Streptosporangium becharense: one gene and its partner. The protein of the gene in region 2 interacts with the protein of the main gene of each other region in a pairwise test. Links are inferred from orthologs where the notes say so. Each region holds a gene or a part of one and is shown on either strand. Other genes may lie near its edges. The genes, in order: rpe and F4562_RS19840.

Region 1 (11,257 bases), 2.8 Mb from region 2 along the record:
GAGAGAGATGAAAGTGCGCAAGCGGTCAGCAGTGGCCGTTCTCGCCGCAGGCGTCCTCGCGCTGACCAGCGCGTGCGCCGCCGGCAACCAGGGCGCCCCCGCGGCCCCCGGCGGTGGCACCGGTGCCTCCGGTGGCGCCGCGGCGCCGGCCGCTACCTACACCCCCCCGAAGATCACGCTCGGCACCGCCGACGACTCCAAGGGCCCGGCCATCGCGCCGGAGGGCGTCGTCAAGGGCGGCACGGTCACGATGATCGACCGCGACGACATCGGCCACCTCGATCCCGGCCAGAGCTACGTCAACACCATGACGAACTTCGGCCTGCTGGTCCACCGCACCCTGACCGGCTACAAGCGCGTCGCCAAGGGCGACTACAAGCTGGTCGGCGACCTGGCCACCGACGCCGGCACCCCCTCCGACGGCGGCAAGACCTGGACCTTCACCCTCAAGGACGGGGTGAAGTGGGAGGACGGCACGCCGATCACCTCCGACGACGTCAAGTGGACGATCGAGCGGACGTTCGCCCCCTACATCACCCAGGGCCCCACCTACGTCCAGCAGTGGCTGACCGAGGTCGACCACAAGAAGGCATACAAGGGCCCGTACGACGGCAAGCGCCTGGACGCCATCGAGACGCCCGACGACAAGACGATCGTCTTCAAGTTCAAGACGCCGCACGCCGACGCCAACTACGCCTTCGCCATGGGCGGCTACGCCATCGTGCCCAAGGCCAAGGACACCAAGGAACAGTACGACAAGAAGCCCTTCTCCGCCGGGCCGTACGTCATCAAGAGCCACGTGCCCGACAAGTCGATGGAGCTGGAGCGCAACCCGCACTGGGACCCGGCCACCGACCCGATCCGCGGCGCCTACCCCGACAAGTGGCGTCTGGAGTTCGGTCAGGAGGCCCTGCAGATCACCGACCGCCTGATGGCCGACACCGGCCCGGACCAGACGGCGTTCACCTTCTACGCCACCGTCCCGCCGGAGCGGCTCCAGCAGGTGCTCGGCGACGCGTCGCTGGCCCCGCGCCTGATGAAGAGCCCGTCGCCGTACGGCAACTACTACTACTTCAACCTCGACCGGGTGAAGGACATCAAGATCCGCCAGGCCGTCAACCACGCCTGGCCGTCCAAGCAGATCCAGCAGGTCATGGGCGGCCCGGCCGCCGCGGCGCTGCCCACCACGATCCTGAACGAGAACACCACGGTCGGCTACCAGGCCTACGACCTGTTCGGCAAGGACGCCAAGCCCGAAGGTGACATCGAGAAGGCCAAGCAGCTGCTGGCCGAGTCGAGCAACCCGACGCCGACCATCGTCTACGCCTACAACCAGACCCCGGTCCAGGAGCAGGTCACCATCGTGATCAAGAACGCTCTGGAGAAGGCCGGCATCAAGGTCGTGACCAAGCCGCTGGACCGCAAGACCTACTACGACTCCATCGGCAAGGTGAAGAACGACTTCGACCTGTACTGGGGCGGCTGGGGCGCCGACTGGCCGTCGGGCTCGACGGTCATGCCGGTCATCTTCGGCCCGGTCGGCGACGGTGCGCCGAACTACTCGCACCTGAAGGACGAAGAGCTCACCAAGAAGATGAACGACATCATGGCCATGGAGGACCTCGACGCGGCCAATGCGGCGTGGATGGCCCTGGACAAGGAGATCCAGGAGAAGATCACTCCCCTGGTCGTGGCGGAGAACCGGATCGCCAACACGCTCCACGGCTCCAAGGTGGGCGGCGCCGAGATCGACCCGCAGTCGTGGGTCGTCTCGCCGAACACCATCTTCGTGAAGCAGTGACGCCCACGAAAGCGTAGGAGACACCGAAAGGGCCGCGATCCCGTGCGGGGGAGAACCCCTCTCACGGGGTCGCGGCCGGGGCCGGAGAAGGCCCCGCAGCGGTCCCAGCCACCTCGGGAAAACAGGCAATGCTTCCATTCATCATCCGCCGCCTCCTCGGCGCCGCGGTCACCCTTCTGATCATCGCCGCGGTCACGTTCTTCCTCTTCTTCATGGTGCCCGGCGACGTGGCGAGACTCTCCTGCGGCAAGGTCTGCCCGCCCGAGCTGCTGGAGCAGGCGCGGCACAACCTCGGGCTGGACAAGCCCGTGGTCGTCCAGTTCGTGACCTGGCTGGCCGGCATCTTCGTCGGCCGCGACTACGAGGGCCTGGGCCACTGCCCGGCTCCCTGCCTCGGTTACTCCTTCGTCAACCGGGCACCGGTGTTCGAGACGATCCTGGACCGGCTCCCGCTGACCGTCTCGCTCACCATCGGGGCCGCGGTCATCTTCTTCACCTTCGGCGTGGCGACGGGCATCATCGCGGCGCTGCGGCAGGGCAAGCCGCTGGACAAGATCGCCAGCGTGTCGTCCCTGATCGGCGCCTCGGTGCAGATCTACTTCATCGGCACGCTCGCGCTGTACTTCCTCGTCTACCAGAACCAGATATTCGCCCGGCCCAAGTACGTGCCGCTCACCGAGGACCCGATCGCCTGGATGACCGGCCTGCTGCTGCCCTGGCTGGTGCTGTCGATCATCTTCACCGCCAACTACACCCGTATGACGCGTTCGACGATGGTGGAGCAGCTCGGTGAGGACTACGTCCGCACCGCGCGGGCCAAGGGCATGTCGGGCCGCTCGGTCGTGCTGAGGTTCGCCATGCGCGGCACCCTGACACCGATCATCACCATCCTGGGCGTGGACCTCGGCACCCTGATCGGCGGGGCGATCATCACCGAGACGACCTTCGGCCTGCAGGGCCTCGGGCAGCTCTCGATCAGGGCCGTCACCAACTCCGACCTGCCCATGCTGATGGCGACGGTGCTCGTCGCGGCCGGGGCGATCGTCATCTTCAACATCATCGTCGACATCCTGTACGCCGTCATCGACCCCCGCGTGCGGCTGGGCTAGGAGCTTGAAGAAAGTGTCAACTCCGTTCCTCTCGGTCCGTGACCTGACCGTCGACTTCCACACCGAGGACGGCGTCGTCCACGCGGTGAACGGGCTCTCCTTCGACGTGGAGAAGGGCACCACGCTGGGGATCGTGGGCGAGTCCGGGTCGGGCAAGTCGGTGACCAACCTGACCGTGCTGGGCCTGCACAACCCGGAGACCACCAAGATCAGCGGTGAGATCCTGCTGGACGGCCAGCAGCTGATCGGTGCCCCCCGCTCCACCATGGAGAAACTGCGCGGCAACAAGGTCGCGATGATCTTCCAGGACCCGCTGACGGCGCTCTCGCCGTACCACACCATCGGCCGGCAGATCGGCGAGGTCTACCGCAAGCACACCGGCGCCAGCCGGGAGAAGGCCAGGCAGCGCGCGATCGAGATGCTGACGCGGGTCGGCATCCCCCAGCCGAAGCTGCGGGTGGACGACTACCCGCACCAGTTCTCCGGCGGCATGCGGCAGCGCGCGATGATCGCGATGGCCCTGGTGTGCGACCCCGACCTGCTGATCGCCGACGAGCCGACCACCGCCCTGGACGTGACCGTGCAGGCCCAGATCCTGGACCTGCTCAAGGATCTCCAGGACCAGACCGGCACCTCGATCATCCTGATCACCCACGACCTCGGCGTGGTCGCCAACACCGCGCACAACGTACTGGTGATGTACGCCGGGCGGGCGGTGGAGCGCGGCACGGTCAGGGAGGTGCTGCATGAGCCCCGCCACCCCTACACCTGGGGACTGCTGGCCTCGATGCCCAGCCTGGGCTCCTCGGTGGACGTGCCGCTCCAGCCGGTCCGCGGCACCCCGCCGAGCCTGATCAACATCCCGGCCGGCTGCCCGTTCCACCCCCGCTGCGACTACATGCAGCTGGCCGGTCCGGAGATCTGCCGGACCGAGCGGCCCGAACTGTCCCCGCACCGCGGCCACGGCGACGCGTGCTACCTGACCCTCGCCCAGAAGAGGGAGATCCACAAGTGAGCGAGACAACCGGCGAGGCCCGCGGCGAGGCGCTGCTGGAGCTGTCCGGGCTGGAGAAGCACTTCCCCGTCATGGGCGGCTTCGTCATCAAGCGGCAGGTCGGCCGGGTTCACGCGGTCGACGGCGTCGACCTGACGGTGCACGCCGGTGAGACGCTGGGCCTGGTCGGCGAGTCGGGCTGCGGCAAGTCCACCACCGGCCGGCTGGCCGCCCGGCTGCTGGAGCCCAGCGGCGGCAGCATCCGCTACCGGGGGCAGGAGATCGGCCACGCCGGCCGCAGGGAGCTCAAGCCCATCCGGGCCGAGATCCAGATGATCTTCCAGGACCCGTACTCCTCGCTCAACCCCCGCCACACCGTGGGCAGCATCATCAGTGGCCCCATGGAGATCAACGGCATCAACCCGCCGGGCGGCCGGGACAAGCGGGTCCGGGAACTCCTGGAGATCGTCGGCCTCAACCCCGAGCACTACAACCGGTTCCCGCACGAGTTCTCCGGCGGCCAGCGGCAACGCATCGGGGTGGCGCGCGCGCTCTCCCTCAACCCGAAGCTGATCATCGCCGACGAGCCGGTCTCCGCCCTGGACGTCTCCATCCAGGCGCAGGTCATCAACCTGCTGCAGGACCTCCAGCGGGACCTGGGCATCGCGTTCCTGTTCATCGCGCACGACCTGGCGGTGGTCAGGCACTTCTCGCAGCGGGTCGCGGTCATGTACCTCGGCAAGATCGTCGAGATCGCCGACCGGACCTCCCTGTACGAGCGTCCCCGCCACCCGTACACGCACGCGCTGCTGTCGGCGGTGCCGGAGGTGCTGGAGGACGAGCGGCCGCGCGAGCGCATCCGCCTGGCCGGGGACGTCCCCTCCCCCGTCAACCCGCCGTCCGGCTGCCGCTTCCGTACCCGCTGCTGGAAGGCGCAGGAGAAGTGCGCGCAGGAGGAGCCGCCCCTGGTGTGGCTGGAGGGCAACGCCGAGGGGCACCTGACCGCCTGCCACTTCCCCGAGGAGCCCACCGTGCACGGCCATGACGTGGTGCTGGACCCGGCTCTGCGAGCCGATCCGTCGCACCCGCAGACGGATGCGGTGTCCGAGACGGGGCCTCTCAAGGGGTCCGTCAAGAAGCCTCTCGGATAGGCGCTCCGGCCCGCCGGGCGTGCCGTCCCCGGACGTCGCCGGCGGCGGGGCGTGATCGACGGCGAAGACCTCCGACGCGGTGAAGGTGCCCGAGGCTCCACACCGCACGGAGGTCTTCGCGTTTCACCGTGACGCCCGCCCTGGAACTCAGGGGACACCCGCCGTGGGACTCACCGTGACGCCCGCCCTGGGACGCCCGCCCGGGCCGTCAGCCGCCGGCCAGCGCGCGCAGGGCGTCGACCGCACCGGCCGGGTCGTCCGTGCCGTAGACGGCGTTGCCGGCCACGAAGACGTCCGCGCCGGCCTCGGCGCACCGCTCGATCGTCCCGACGGCGATGCCGCCGTCCACCTGGAGCCACACCTGGCCGCCGTGCCTGCCGATGAGCTCACGAGCCCGGCGGATCTTGGGCAGCACGAGGTCGAGGAACTTCTGCCCGCCGAAACCGGGGTCGACGGTCATCAGCAGGAGCATGTCGACCTCGCCGAGCAGGTCCTCGTACGGCTCGACGGGGGTGGCCGGGTTCAGCGCGAGCCCCGCCCTGGCGCCGGCGCCGCGGATCTGCCGCAGCGTGCGCACCGCGGCCTTGGCCGCCTCGGCGTGGATGGTCACGCTGCCCGCCCCCGCCTCGGCGTAGGCCGGGGCCCACCGGTCGGGATCCTCGATCATGAGGTGGCAGTCGAGCGGCGTCGAGGTCGCTTTGAGCAGGGACTCGACGACCGGCAGGCCGAGGGTCAGGTTGGGCACGAAGTGGTTGTCCATGACGTCCACGTGCAGCCAGTCGGCGTTGGGCACCGCCGCCGCCGCCTCCGCGAGACGGGCGAAGTCGGCGGACAGGATGCTGGGCGAGATCTGTACGGCCATGATTGGCAGATTCTACGAGGCGCGCCGGCACCTCCGGTCACCGGTGGGTCCGCCGGGGGCGCCGCCGCGTTCACCGGGGGCGGTGCGCTCACCGGGACGCCCCGGACCGGATGGCCGGGGCGTCCCGGTGAGCGCTCAGCGGCGGCGCAGCAGCGCCAGGAACATGGCGTCGGTGCCGTGGCGGTGCGGCCAGAACTGCGCGTACGGCCCGTCGCCCAGGCCCTCGACCTCGGGGAGATAGGCGCGGGCGTCCAGCGTCTCGACGTCGTCCCGGCGGCGCAGCAGGTCTCCGACCACGGTGACGGTCTCGGCCAGGTGCGGCGAGCAGGTCACGTACGCCACGACGCCGCCGGGCCGGACGGAGTCGACGGCGGAGCCCAGCAGGTCGCGCTGGAGCCGGCCCAGCTCCGCCAGGCTCCTCGGGTCGCGGCGCCAGCGCGCCTCGGGACGGCGGCGCAGCGCTCCCAGCCCGGTGCAGGGGGCATCCAGCATGACGCGGTCGAACGCCCCGGGCCGCCAGGCGGGCACGGTGCCGTCGGCGGTGATCACCGCCGCCTGGCGGGTGGTCCGCCACACCAGCCGGGCCCGGTGATACTGCACCTCGGCGGCGACCAGGTGCGCGCCGCCGCCGAAGGCGGCCGGACCGGCCGCCCCGGGAGCGGAGCCCGGCCGCGCGGACGCGCCGGAGGCCGCCGGGACGCCCGCGGGGTCCCCGTGGATCGCGATGGCGTCGAGCAGGCCGGCCTTGCCGCCCGGACCGGCGCACATGTCGAGCCAGCGGGAGTCGCGGCCCGGGACCGGGACGCGCGTCAGAGCCAGGGCCACGAGCTGGCTGGCCTCGTCCTGGACGGCGGCCCGCGACTCGGCCACGGCGAGGACCGCCGCGGGGTCGCCCTCGGCGAGATAGGCCCCGTAGGGGGAGTACGCGGCCGGTTCGGCACCGGAGGCCACGAGCTCCTCGACCGTCGACCGGCCGGGACGGGCGACCAGGGCCACCCGGGGACGCTCGTTGTCGGCCGCGAGCAGCGCGGCGGTCTCGTCCGCGTCGCCGCCCACGGCGTCGCGCAGCGCGTCGACGATCCACCGGGGGTGGCTGTGGGCCACGGCCAGATGGCCGACCGGGTCGGCGGCCGGGTCGGGGGCGACGATCGCCAGCCACTGCTCCAGGGACCGGGTGGAGACCTTGCGCAGCACGGCGTTGGCGTACTTCGACGCCCCGGCGCCCACCCGCAGCCGCACCAGGTCGACCGTCGTGCCGACGGCGGCGTGCGGGGGGATCCGGGTCTTGAGGAGCTGGTGCACACCCAGGCGGATGGCGTCGAGCAGCGGCGGATCGATGTCCTCCGGTGCCCGGTCGCTGCATGCGGCGACGACCTCGTCGTAGGTGCCGAGACCGCGCAGGGTGCCGTAGGCCAGCTCGGTGGCCAGGCCCGCGTCGCGCCCGGACAGGCGGCGTTCACGCAGCAGCGTGGGCATCAGCAGGTTGGCGTAGGCGTCACGCTCGTCGACGGCGCGCAGCAGGTCGTAGGCGGCGTTGCGCGCCTCGTCACGGACCGGCCTGGCCGGACGCGTACCCCGGCCGCCCGGCCGCCCGGCGCCTCCGCCCTGCGGACGTGGAGCGCCGCCGCGTCGCCCGGAGCCCTGACCCCCGCGACCACCGGAACCCTGCCCTCCGAAGCCCTGCCCCCCGGAAGCCGCGCCTGCGGACCCCTTACCGCCGGCCCCCTGGCCGCCACGCCCGCCGGAGCCCTGACCGCCCCGGCCGCGTGCGCGGCCGCCTGAGCCGTGATCGCCGCCGCGCGCAGCGCCGCCGCCCTTACCCCCGCTGTTCATGATCTCTACGCCAGCCGATCCTCGTCGCCGGGCCGCACACCGCGGGCCCACTCCACCGCCTGCATCAGGCGCTTGCCCTGCGGCTGCACCTCGCCCAGCTCGACCGGGTGGGTGGCGGTGCCGACCAGGACGGAGTGCTTGGACGCCGCGATCCGGCCGGGGGCCAGGGCGGGGGCGTCCGGGACGGGACGCACCGGGCCGAGCTTGACCCGCGTGCCGCGGAACCCGGTCCACGCACCCGGGGCCGGGGTGCAGGCCCGGATGAGACGGTCGACCCGCATGGCGGGCGCCGCCCAGTCGACCCGGGCGTCGTCGACACCGATCTTGGGGGCGAGGCTCACGCCGTCCGCGGGCTGCGGCACGGCCTCCAGCTTGCCGTCCTCGATCCCGTCGAGGGTCGCCAGCAGCAGCTCCGCGCCGGACTCGGCGAGGCGGGCCAGCAGCTCGCCGCTGGTGTCGGCGGGCCGGACCTCCTCGGTGACCACACCGTAGACCGGGCCCGCGTCCAGCTCCCTGACGATCCGGAAGGTGGACGCGCCGGTGATCTCGTCGCCGTGCAGCACGGCGTGCTGCACGGGAGCCGCGCCGCGCCAGGCGGGCAGCAGCGAGAAGTGGAGGTTGACCCAGCCGTGCCGGGGGACGTCGAGGGCGGCCTGCGGCAGGAGCGCGCCGTAGGCGACCACCGGGCAGCAGTCGGGGCCGATCTCCCGCAGCCGCTCCAGGAAGGCGGGGTCACCGGCCTTCTGCGGCCGGAGCACCTCGACGCCCGCCTCCTCGGCGAGCTCGGCGACGGGGCTCGGGTGAACCCTCCGGCCCCTGCCCGACTGGGCGTCCGGCCGGGTGACGACGGCGACGACGTCATGACGGGGCGAGTCGAGCAGGGCCCGCAGCGACGGCAGGGCGGTGTCCGGGGTTCCGGCGAAGACCAGGCGCACGTTTCCTACAGAGCCTTCCCTTGGGTGGCGTGCGGGGAGAACTTGAACGTGGGGGCCGACAGCCCGCTCCACTCGGCCTCGCGGATCGCCTTCATCGCGATCTTGCGCTGCCGGGGGTCCATCCGGTCGATGAACAGCACACCGTCGAGGTGGTCGGTCTCGTGCTGGAAGCAGCGGGCCATCAGGTCGGTGCCCTCCAGGGTCACCGGCTCGCCGTGCATGTTGAAGCCGGTGGCCACGGCGCGCACCGCCCGCGGCGTGGGGAACGACAGGCCGGGGAAGGACAGGCAGCCCTCCTCGCCCTCCTCGTCCGCCTCGTCGGACAGGTCGAGGTTGGGGTTGATCAGATGCCCGAGCTGGTCGTCGACGTAGTAGGTGAAGACCCGCAGCCCGACCCCGATCTGCGGCGCGGCCAGCCCGGCTCCGGGGGCGTCCATCATCGTGTCGGTGAGGTCCTTGACGAGCCTGCGCAGCTCCTTGTCGAAGTCTTTCACCGGATCGGCGGGGGTGCGCAGCACCGGGTCGCCGAAGAGGCGGATGGGCTTGACGGCCAACGAGGATCTCCTCACGCTCACGGGGGGATTCACCAAGTCTAAGGGCCCTGCCCGCCTCCCTCGGGCGTGCCGGGACGAAAGCGGCCTAGCGGGAACGGGCCTTCATCGCGGCCTTGCGGGCCGACTTGGCCACCGCGGCGTTGGCGTGGTGCGCACCCAGCATGTCGAGGACGGTGATCGTGTCGGGGTGGTCGGCCAGGGCCATCTCCTCGACGACGCGGACCAGGTCCTCGCCGGGTTCGAGCGCGTCGAACTCGCATATCGCCTCGGAGACGTCGCCGCGCTCCAGCATGGCGGCGAGCGCGTCGACCGCGAGCCAGGTGTTGTCGGCGGGCGTGAGGGCCGGCGCGGGCAGGTCGCGGATGTGCAGCCAGGAGGCGGCGTAACGCCACATGGCCGGCTCGGCGAGGGCCTCCCGCAGCGGGGCCTCGGCCTCGGGGCCGAGTTCCTCCAGGATGGAGCCCGCGGTGCCGCGCCGGCCCGCGGTGCCGGAGGCGGCGATCTTGACCAGTTCGCGGGCGGCGGCCTCGGGGTGGCGGGACTCCAGCCACACCGTGACGGCGCTGGGGGCGGCGGAGCCCGCCAGGATCGCCTCGACCAGCTCGTCCGCGCACATGCCGGCGAACACCGCGACCTCGGCGCCGGTCGGCGCGTCGTGGCCCTCGCGCAGCAGGTCCTGCCGGACGGCCCACACGCCGAGCGGGGTGAGCCGGGGCCATCCCGCGGGCGACCGCTCGACGAGCCCGCAGTAGCCCAGGAGCGACAGCGCCGCCTCCAGCTGCCCGGGCAGCGCGGCGGCCAGCGCCCGCATCTCGGCCGGGCGGGCCTGGCAGGCCACCTCGTGCGACTGCAGGACGCCCTTGACGAGGGTGGCGGCGGACAGGCCGTCACGCACGGCGTACAGTGTGGCGAGCATCTCGGCCAGATGGTCGTCGATCACCCGCGACCCGGTCAGGTCCTCGTCGGCGCGGTCGAGGACGTCCATGACCACGCCGTCCCAGAACTCCAGCAGCACCGGGTGCGGCAGGTCCGGCGAGGGCTCGAACGGGCCGCGGGTGACCGTGCCCCGGGAGATGCGCAGCATCCCGGTGTTGACCGCGACCACCCAGAGCAGGTGGAGCCGGGCCGGGCCGGGCAGAGCGAGCTCGGAGCACGGCAGGAACGGGTCGGGCAGCAGCCCCTCCGGGGTGACCCGGCGGGTGCCGGTCCAGTCGGCCAGCCGTCGCGCGTCGAGCACCAGCGGGACCCGGAGCACGGCCCGCGCGAGCTCGGCCTCGGGGGCCGGCTCGACCGGCGGGAAGCTCAGCGCGTCGCCGCGGCGCGGGGGGCGGGCGTGGCCGCCGCCGGCGGGGACGGTGTGGTCGAGAACGGCCGCCCGCAGCTCACGGGGTGCCGCTCCCAGCTCGTCGACCAGCCTGCGGAGCTCGTCGAGGTCGAAGACGTTGCCGCTGTTCCCGCTCTTTGCCACCCGTGAAACTTACTGCACTCACGCCCCACGCATACACGGCTCAGCCGATGGCGCGGGAACGTGCCTTGAAAGCCGCCTTGCGGGCGGCCTTGGCCACGTTGTGGTCCCGCAGGGAGCGGCCGAGCAGTTCGAGCACGTCGACGACCTCGGGGTGGTCGACCCGCCACATCTCCTCGATGAGGTGGGCCGGGGGGCCGGAGGCCGACATGTTCTCGGCGAACGTCTCGGGGTCGTCCTCGGCGGCGGGGATGGCCAGGGCGAGCATGTCGACGCTCATCCAGAGCACCTCCTCCTGGGTGAGCGCCGGGGCGGACAGGCCGCGGGAGGTCAGCCAGTGGACGGCGTGCGGACGCAGCTCGGCGTCGCCCAGGAAGGCTCGCACCGCCGTCTCGGCCTCGGGGCCGAGACGGTCGACGATCGTCACCGCGACCCCCCGGGCGACCGACGGCGCCCCGGAGACCGCACCCAGCAGCTCGGCCGCGGCCTGGAGCGGCGTCCGGTTGGCCAGCCACGCCCGGATGTCGGTCTCGGCGGCCTCGGCGGGCATCCC
Region 2 (6,561 bases):
GCGGGGTTCGGCGCCGTCCAGGATGTCGAGCAGCACCTCAGCGGCCTTCGCGCCGAGCTGGTGCACGGGTTGTTCGATCATGGTCAGCGGCGGTTCCATGACCGCGGCCCAGGCGCTGTCGTCGAAGCCGATCAGTGCGACGTCGCGCGGGTAGGAGAGCCCGGCGGCGCGCAGGGCCCGCAGGGCGCCCGTCACCGCCTCGGTCTCGGTGCAGAACACCGCGGTGATCCGGTCGGGGAGGGCGAGCATGCGGGCGACCTCCTGGGTCGCCCGTCCCTCGGTCTTGCGTCCGACCATCACCAGCTGGGGGTCGAAGGGGATGCGCGCGTCGTCGAGCGCGTCGAGGTAGCCGCGCAGTCGTTCCCCGTCGGTCCACAGGTTGCGGGACGCCTCGGCGAGGAGTTCGCGCCGGGTCGCGGGTGCCTCGGCTGCGGGCGGCCCCCATATGAATCCGATGCGGCGGTGACCGGCGGAGATGAGCATCTCGACGGCTGCCCGCGCCGCGTCGCGGTTGTCGATGACGACCGAGTCGAGGTCGAGCGAGGCGACCGCGCGGTCGACGAGGACGACGGGGATGCCGCGGTCCATCGCGGCCCTGATGTGCGCGACCTCGCTGCGGCGGACCGCGGCGGAGGCGATGATGACGCCGTCGACGCGCTTGTCGATGAGCACGTTCGTCGCGGCGATCTCCTGGCTGAGGTCCTCGTACGTGCTCAGCACGATCGTGTCGAAGCCCCGTGCCCGGGAGGTGTCGGAGATCCCGCGCATCACCCCGGCGAAGAAGGGGTTGCCGATGTCGGCGACGATCACGCCGAGGGTGTGGCTCACGCCCGTGGACATGCTGCGCGCGAGCGCGTTGGCGCGGTAGCCGAGTTTCTCGGCCGCCGCGAGCACCCGTTCCCGGAGCTCGGGGCTGACGTACCCATACCCGCCGAGCGTGCGGGCCGCGGTCGCGCGGCCGACGCCGGCCTCGGCGGCCACCTCGGAGATCGTCGGCGGTCCCGTCGCCTGACCCCGGTCAGCAGCTGGCATGGGACGTGTTCCTCATTTCTGGCTTTCGGCGGCTGGCGACATGCTAGCCATCACCGCTTGCCCGGTGGGCTTGCCGTAGCCGAATGCGCCTTCGACGAAGCACTGCTCGTAGGCGGCGTCCGCGCCGTCGCGCAGCGCACGTTCGATCATGTCATGCCCCGGTGCGGCGGTGGTCGACCAGCCGGCGCGCAGCAGGGAGACCTCGAATCCGGCAAGGAAGGCGTCGCCGCAGCCCATCGTGTCGACGATCTGTCCCGGGTCGGCCACGCGGCGCGCCGGCGCGCTGACGGTGACGCGGCCGTCGTGGGCGATGGCCCCGTCCATGCCGCGGGTGCCGAGTGCGAGGCGGGCGCCGCGTCGTACGACGTCGGCCAGGAGATCGCGGGTGCCGGCCTCGTCGAGGTGGGAGCAGGACAGCAGCACCAGGTCGACGTGCGGGCAGACGCGGTCGAGGTAGTCGGGGGTGCGGTAGTCGTCCTCGCTCGACAGGTCGAAGCTGACCAGCGTGCCGCGTCCGGCGAGCTTCGGCAGTTCGCTCTCGCTGCCGGAGTACACGCTTGAGTGCACGAGGTCGAAGGAGGTCACGTAGTCGAGCAGGTCGTCGTCGAGCACCAGCGGTTCCCGCACCGTGACGCCGCCGCCGTTCCAGCCGAGGAAGATCCGGTCGCCGTCGTCGACGCGCAGGGTGGAGATTCCGCTCTCGCCGGCCCGTACGACACAGCGGTCGACGGCGAGCCCCTGGGCCGCGATCGCCTCGGCCAGGAAGCGTCCGAGGTCGTCGTCGCCGAAGACTCCCAGGTAGCCGGCTTCGAGGCCGAGCCGGTGGGCGTACACGGCGACGTTCACGCTGTTGCCGCCCGGGTAGTCGACGCCGCGGTCGACGAACCGGTCGACGATGTTGTCGCCGAAGCCGAGGACTCTCATAAGGGTTCTCCTGTGCGCGGGCCGCGGTGTGCGGCCCGGGAGGGAACGCGTACGCCGGCGGCGACCGGGGTACGCGGGCGGTGGGTTGTGGCGGGTGCGAGGGGGTGCCGGGGAGGGCCGCCGGGGGCCGCACGCGGGGTGCCCCCGCCCGGGTGGTCGTCCGGGCGGGGGCGGGTGCTCAGTAGTCCATGACGCGGTAGTAGCGGCGCAGGTCGAGTGAGTGGTCGCGGACCCGCTCCAGGTGCTTGCTGACGCGGCCCATGACGGTGTCGAGGACGAGCGGCGCGAGCAGGCCGCGGAACTCCGGGCTGATCCCGTCGAGCGGGTAGTCGCGGGTGTCGAAGACGGTGACGTCCTTGGAGATGCGCTTGGCGAAGGACTCGACGCGGTCGGTGAGAGCGCGGGTCTCGTCCTCACCCTGGAAGATGATGACGCTCGTGTTCTCCTCGAGCAGTTCCAGGGAGCCGTGGAAGAACTCGGCGCTGTGCACCCGGGTGGTGCGCAGCCACTGCATCTCCTCGAGGATGCACATGGAGTACAGGTAGGTGAAGCCCCACAGGTTCCCGCCGCCGACGAGGAAGTGGTAGTCGGTGTCCTTGTGCGCCTCGGCGAAGTCGGAGGCGGCGGAGTCGGCCTGCTTGGCCACCTCCAGGAGGACCTGCGGGATGTTCGCGAGCTCGTCGGCGAGCTTCTCGTAGCCGTCGAACTCGCCGCGGCGCGAGAGCAGCCGGCCGATGAAGAGCAGCATCTGCTGGTCGAAGGGCCAGGCCTTCGGCTCGGAGATGAGGGCGATGTCGACGTTCTGCGCGATGGGCGACTCGGGGTAGCCGGTGAAGCCGATCGTGTAGACGCCCTTGGCCTTGCAGTACTCGATGGCGCGGAGGCTGTCGTCGGTGGTGCCCGAGACCGAGGTGAAGATCGCGACCGAGCGCTCACCGAGGGAGGCGTCACCCGAGACGATGAGTTCGGCGGCGATGACGGAGCGTACGCTGAGGGTGGAGCTACGCCGGGCGAGGTGCTCGTACGGCCACATCTGGGCGTAGGTTCCGCCGGCGCCGACAAGGAAGAGGTTGTCGAACCCCTCGTCCACCAGACGGTCGACCAGTTCCTCGATCTGGGGGCGAAGCGCCACCGTGCTCGCGAGCTGCGAGAGGAATTCGGGCTCGTTGAAGCCGAGCATCATCGTGTCCTTTCGGGAGTGCGTGGGGTCGGCGTCGCTCCGTGGCTTATGGCGACTGATACCGGTATCACGCTGGAGTCACGCTGGCACAGTAGGCGGTCAGCGTCAACCGCGCAAGCACCCTCGATGATGAACTACTGTCTGACCAGGCATTACATGTCACGTAACAGCATCAAACATCATCGCAAAAAAAGATCTTGTTTCTAGACCTGGTACCGGTATCAGAACGTCTGTACAGTCAGCCCACACCAAACGGTTCGTGACGGAGACACCACACGGCGGATCCGAGGTGCCACGGCACCGGCGGTCCCCTCTCCCCCCGAGAGAAAGGAAGGCCATGCGCCCTCGCGCACTGACGACGTTCGCGGCACTCGTCGGGACCTCTGTCCTCACCCTCAGCGCCTGCGGTGGAGGGGGAGGCGGAGGCGGGACGGCCGGCGCCCCCGCGGCCGACGTCGCCGCCGCCCCGGAGTTCTCCGGCACCCTGAGCATCCTCACCAAGTTCGCCGGTGACCCCCTGGAGCCCTACTTCAAGGACCTCGCCGCGGCGTACCAGAAGCAGCATCCCGAGGTGAAGATCGAGCTCATCCAGGAGACCGACCAGAGCATCAAGGACAAGACCAAGACGCTCACCGCCTCGGACGCCCTGCCCGACATCTTCTTCACCTGGACCGGCAACTGGGCCGAGAACTTCGTGCGCGGTGGCCGTGCGGCCGACCTCAGCAAGGTGATCGGCCCCGACACCGAGTGGGGCAAGACCTTCAGCAAGGCGTCGCTGTCCGCCTTCGCCTTCGGCGGCAAGTACTACGGCATCCCGCTGTACAACAACGGCAAGTTCATGGGCTACAACACGACCGCCTTCGAGAAGGCCGGTGTCAAGGTGCCCACCAGCTTCGAGGAGCTCATCAGCAGTTGCACGCCGCTGCGCAAGGCCGGCTACGAGCCCATCGCCTTCGGCAACAAGGACGGCTGGCCCGCCCTGCACTACATGCAGCAGCTCTTCGCCTACTCCGTGCCGAGCGACGTCTTCCGCGCCGACTTCAACCCCGAGACGGCCAAGCTCGACCACCCCGGCTACGTCAACGCGCTCAAGCAGTTCAAGACCCTCGTCACCGAGTGCACCGACACCCGCGACGGCACCAACGGCGTGCTCTACACCTCGGCGCAGGAGGCGTTCTCCAACGGCAAGGCCGCGATGTACTACCAGGAGGTCCTGGAGTTCGACTCGGTGACCGGTGAGAAGAAGCTCCCGGTCGAGGAGTTCGGCATCTTCCCGCTGCCGGTGCCCCAGGGCGCCGCGGGCAACCCGAAGACGATCGAGGGCGCCCCCGAGGGCTACTTCGTCAACGCCAAGTCGCCGCGCGCGGCGCTCGCCGTCGACTTCATGAAGTTCGTCACGAACGCCGAGAACGCCAAGACGCTCTCCTCTCCCCCGTACGGCCAGCCCAGCACGGTCATCGGCGCCGTCACGGAGGAGACGTCCAGCAAGCCCGTGTTCAAGGGCATCGAGGCCGTCAACCAGGCTCCTGAGCTGGTCAGCTGGCTCGACATGGTGACGGTGCCCGAGGTGTCCGACGCCTGGCTCGCCGGCGGTGAGGGGCTCATCAGCGGTGGCATGACTCCGGAGAAGGTCCTCGAAAGCGTGCGCGAGGCATCGAACTCCGCCAAGTAGCCCCCATCCGAAAGGAGAGCGTGCCGGTGCGCGCCGTCTTTCAAAGGGCACTCGGGCTCGCGTGGGTCATCCCCGCCCTCGCGCTGGTCGGGGTGTTCGTCTACCTGCCGCTCGTGCAGAACTTCGGGTTCAGCGCGCTCGAGTGGGACATCTACAGCGGCGAGCAGGAGTTCGTCGGACTGAAGAACTACACCAAGCTGCTCGACGACCCGATCTTCTGGACGTCGTTCGGCAACAACCTGCTGTACGCGGTCATCTCGATCGTGTTCCAGGTGTTCGGCGCGCTCCTGCTCGCCGCGCTCATCGAGAGCATCAGCAGCGATCGGTGGCGGCGCAACCTCCGGGCGATCTACTTCCTCCCCTCGGCGATCTCGCTGACCGTCGCGGGCCTGCTCTTCTACTTCATCTACGAACCCAACCTGGGCCCGCTGAACCACGCGCTCAAGGCGGTGGGGCTCGGGGAGTTCACCCAGGCGTGGCTGGGCCAGGAGAGCACCGCGATGTCGGCGATCATCGCGATGAGCCAGTGGCAGGGCTTCGGGTACTCCACCCTGCTGTTCGCCGTCGCGATCCAGCGCATCCCGTCGGAGATCTACGGTGCCGCCGCCCTCGACGGCACCGGGCCGATCCGCCGCTTCTTCCACGTGACGCTCCCGCTGGTGCGTGAGATGACCGGGTTGATGATGATGGTCACCATCTCCGGCGCGTTCCAGGTGTTCAACGAGGTCATGGTGATGACCAGCGGCGGCCCCAACAACTCGACCCAGGTGCTGGGGACGTGGCTGTACCGCAGCGGTTTCGTGCGCAACAACTTCGGTTACGCCGCCGCGATCGCCACCGTGCTCTTCGTGATCACGCTCGGCATCGCGCTGGCGCAGATGTGGGTCACCCGCAGGAGAAGGGTGGAATGGTGAAACGCCTGAACTTCATGGGCGTGATCGCACGCGTGTTCATGTGGTCCTTCCTCCTCGGCCTCGCGGTGATCGTGCTCTACCCGCTGCTGTGGATGGCGCTCAACGGTTTCAAGACCAACGCCGAGCTCTTCGGCAACCCCTTCGCCCTCCCCGTCGACTGGAGCTTCGAGAACTACCAGAAGGCGTGGAACCGCGGGGTGAGCGACTACCTCACCACCAGCGTGCTCGTCACGGTGACCTCGACGATCGCCACCGTGTTCATCAGCGCTTGGGCCGCGTACGGCCTCACCCGAGTGGAGATCCCGTTCGGCAAGACGGTCACCGCGCTGATCCTCGGCGGGCTCATGCTCACCCCGACCGTGGCGCTCGTCCCCCTGGTGAAGATGTTCCAGGCGATGGGCCTGTACAACACCTTCTGGGCGTTGCTCATCCTCTACACCGCGTTCCGGGTGCCCTTCACCACCTTCCTCATCCGCGCCTACATGGTCGACCTCCCGCACGAGGTCGACGAGGCCGCCAAGATGGACGGCGCCAGCCGCTGGACGACCTTCTGGCGGATCATCCTGCCCATGTGCAAGCCGATCATCACCTCGACGGTCATGCTGCAGATCCTCTTCGCCTGGAACGAGTACCTCTTCGCGATGGTCTTCACCAGCGGCAGCGGAGTGCAGACCCTCCCGGTGGGCCTGACGAGCCTGATGAGCAAGCACGGCACCGACTACCCCGTCGTCTTCGCCGGCATGGTCATCGCCGCCATCCCGGTGGTACTGCTGTTCATCTTCGGCCAGCGCTACATCGTCAAGGGGCTCGCCGACGGGGTGGGCAAGTGACCGTGGCGC

Evidence for each region.
Region 1: the proteins of F4562_RS19840 (region 2) and rpe interact in binary tests that used the Escherichia coli proteins (3 or more experiments, as listed by UniProt). The link is inferred for Streptosporangium becharense from one-to-one orthologs.

Annotation. Positions count from the first base shown.
Region 1 is NZ_JACHMP010000001.1:1,623,253-1,634,509, forward strand. Bases 4,091-7,031 are described here. They hold rpe (ribulose-phosphate 3-epimerase), read right to left. Parts: upstream 5,918-7,031; coding sequence 5,264-5,917; downstream 4,091-5,263. Other genes in these bases: F4562_RS06945 (ABC transporter ATP-binding protein), read left to right, coding at 4,091-5,055; F4562_RS06955 (RsmB/NOP family class I SAM-dependent RNA methyltransferase), read right to left, coding at 6,053-7,031. Outside these bases: F4562_RS06930 (ABC transporter substrate-binding protein), read left to right, coding at 8-1,801; F4562_RS06935 (ABC transporter permease), read left to right, coding at 1,930-2,910; F4562_RS06940 (ABC transporter ATP-binding protein), read left to right, coding at 2,924-3,925; more of F4562_RS06945, read left to right, coding at 3,997-4,090; more of F4562_RS06955, read right to left, coding at 7,032-7,750; fmt (methionyl-tRNA formyltransferase), read right to left, coding at 7,756-8,685; def (peptide deformylase), read right to left, coding at 8,691-9,239; F4562_RS06970 (hypothetical protein), read right to left, coding at 9,325-10,707; F4562_RS06975 (hypothetical protein), read right to left, coding at 10,748-11,257. UniProt on the Escherichia coli protein: Catalyzes the reversible epimerization of D-ribulose 5-phosphate to D-xylulose 5-phosphate.
Region 2 is NZ_JACHMP010000001.1:4,473,000-4,479,560, reverse strand. Bases 1-2,799 are described here. They hold F4562_RS19840 (PfkB family carbohydrate kinase), read right to left. Parts: upstream 1,957-2,799; coding sequence 1,045-1,956; downstream 1-1,044. Other genes in these bases: F4562_RS19835 (SIS domain-containing protein), read right to left, coding at 2,135-2,799; F4562_RS19845 (LacI family DNA-binding transcriptional regulator), read right to left, coding at 1-1,032. Also shown: more of F4562_RS19835, read right to left, coding at 2,800-3,136; F4562_RS19830 (ABC transporter substrate-binding protein), read left to right, coding at 3,474-4,808; F4562_RS19825 (carbohydrate ABC transporter permease), read left to right, coding at 4,835-5,722; F4562_RS19820 (carbohydrate ABC transporter permease), read left to right, coding at 5,716-6,552. UniProt on the Escherichia coli protein: Catalyzes the ATP-dependent phosphorylation of fructoselysine to fructoselysine 6-phosphate. Functions in a fructoselysine degradation pathway that allows E.coli to grow on fructoselysine or psicoselysine.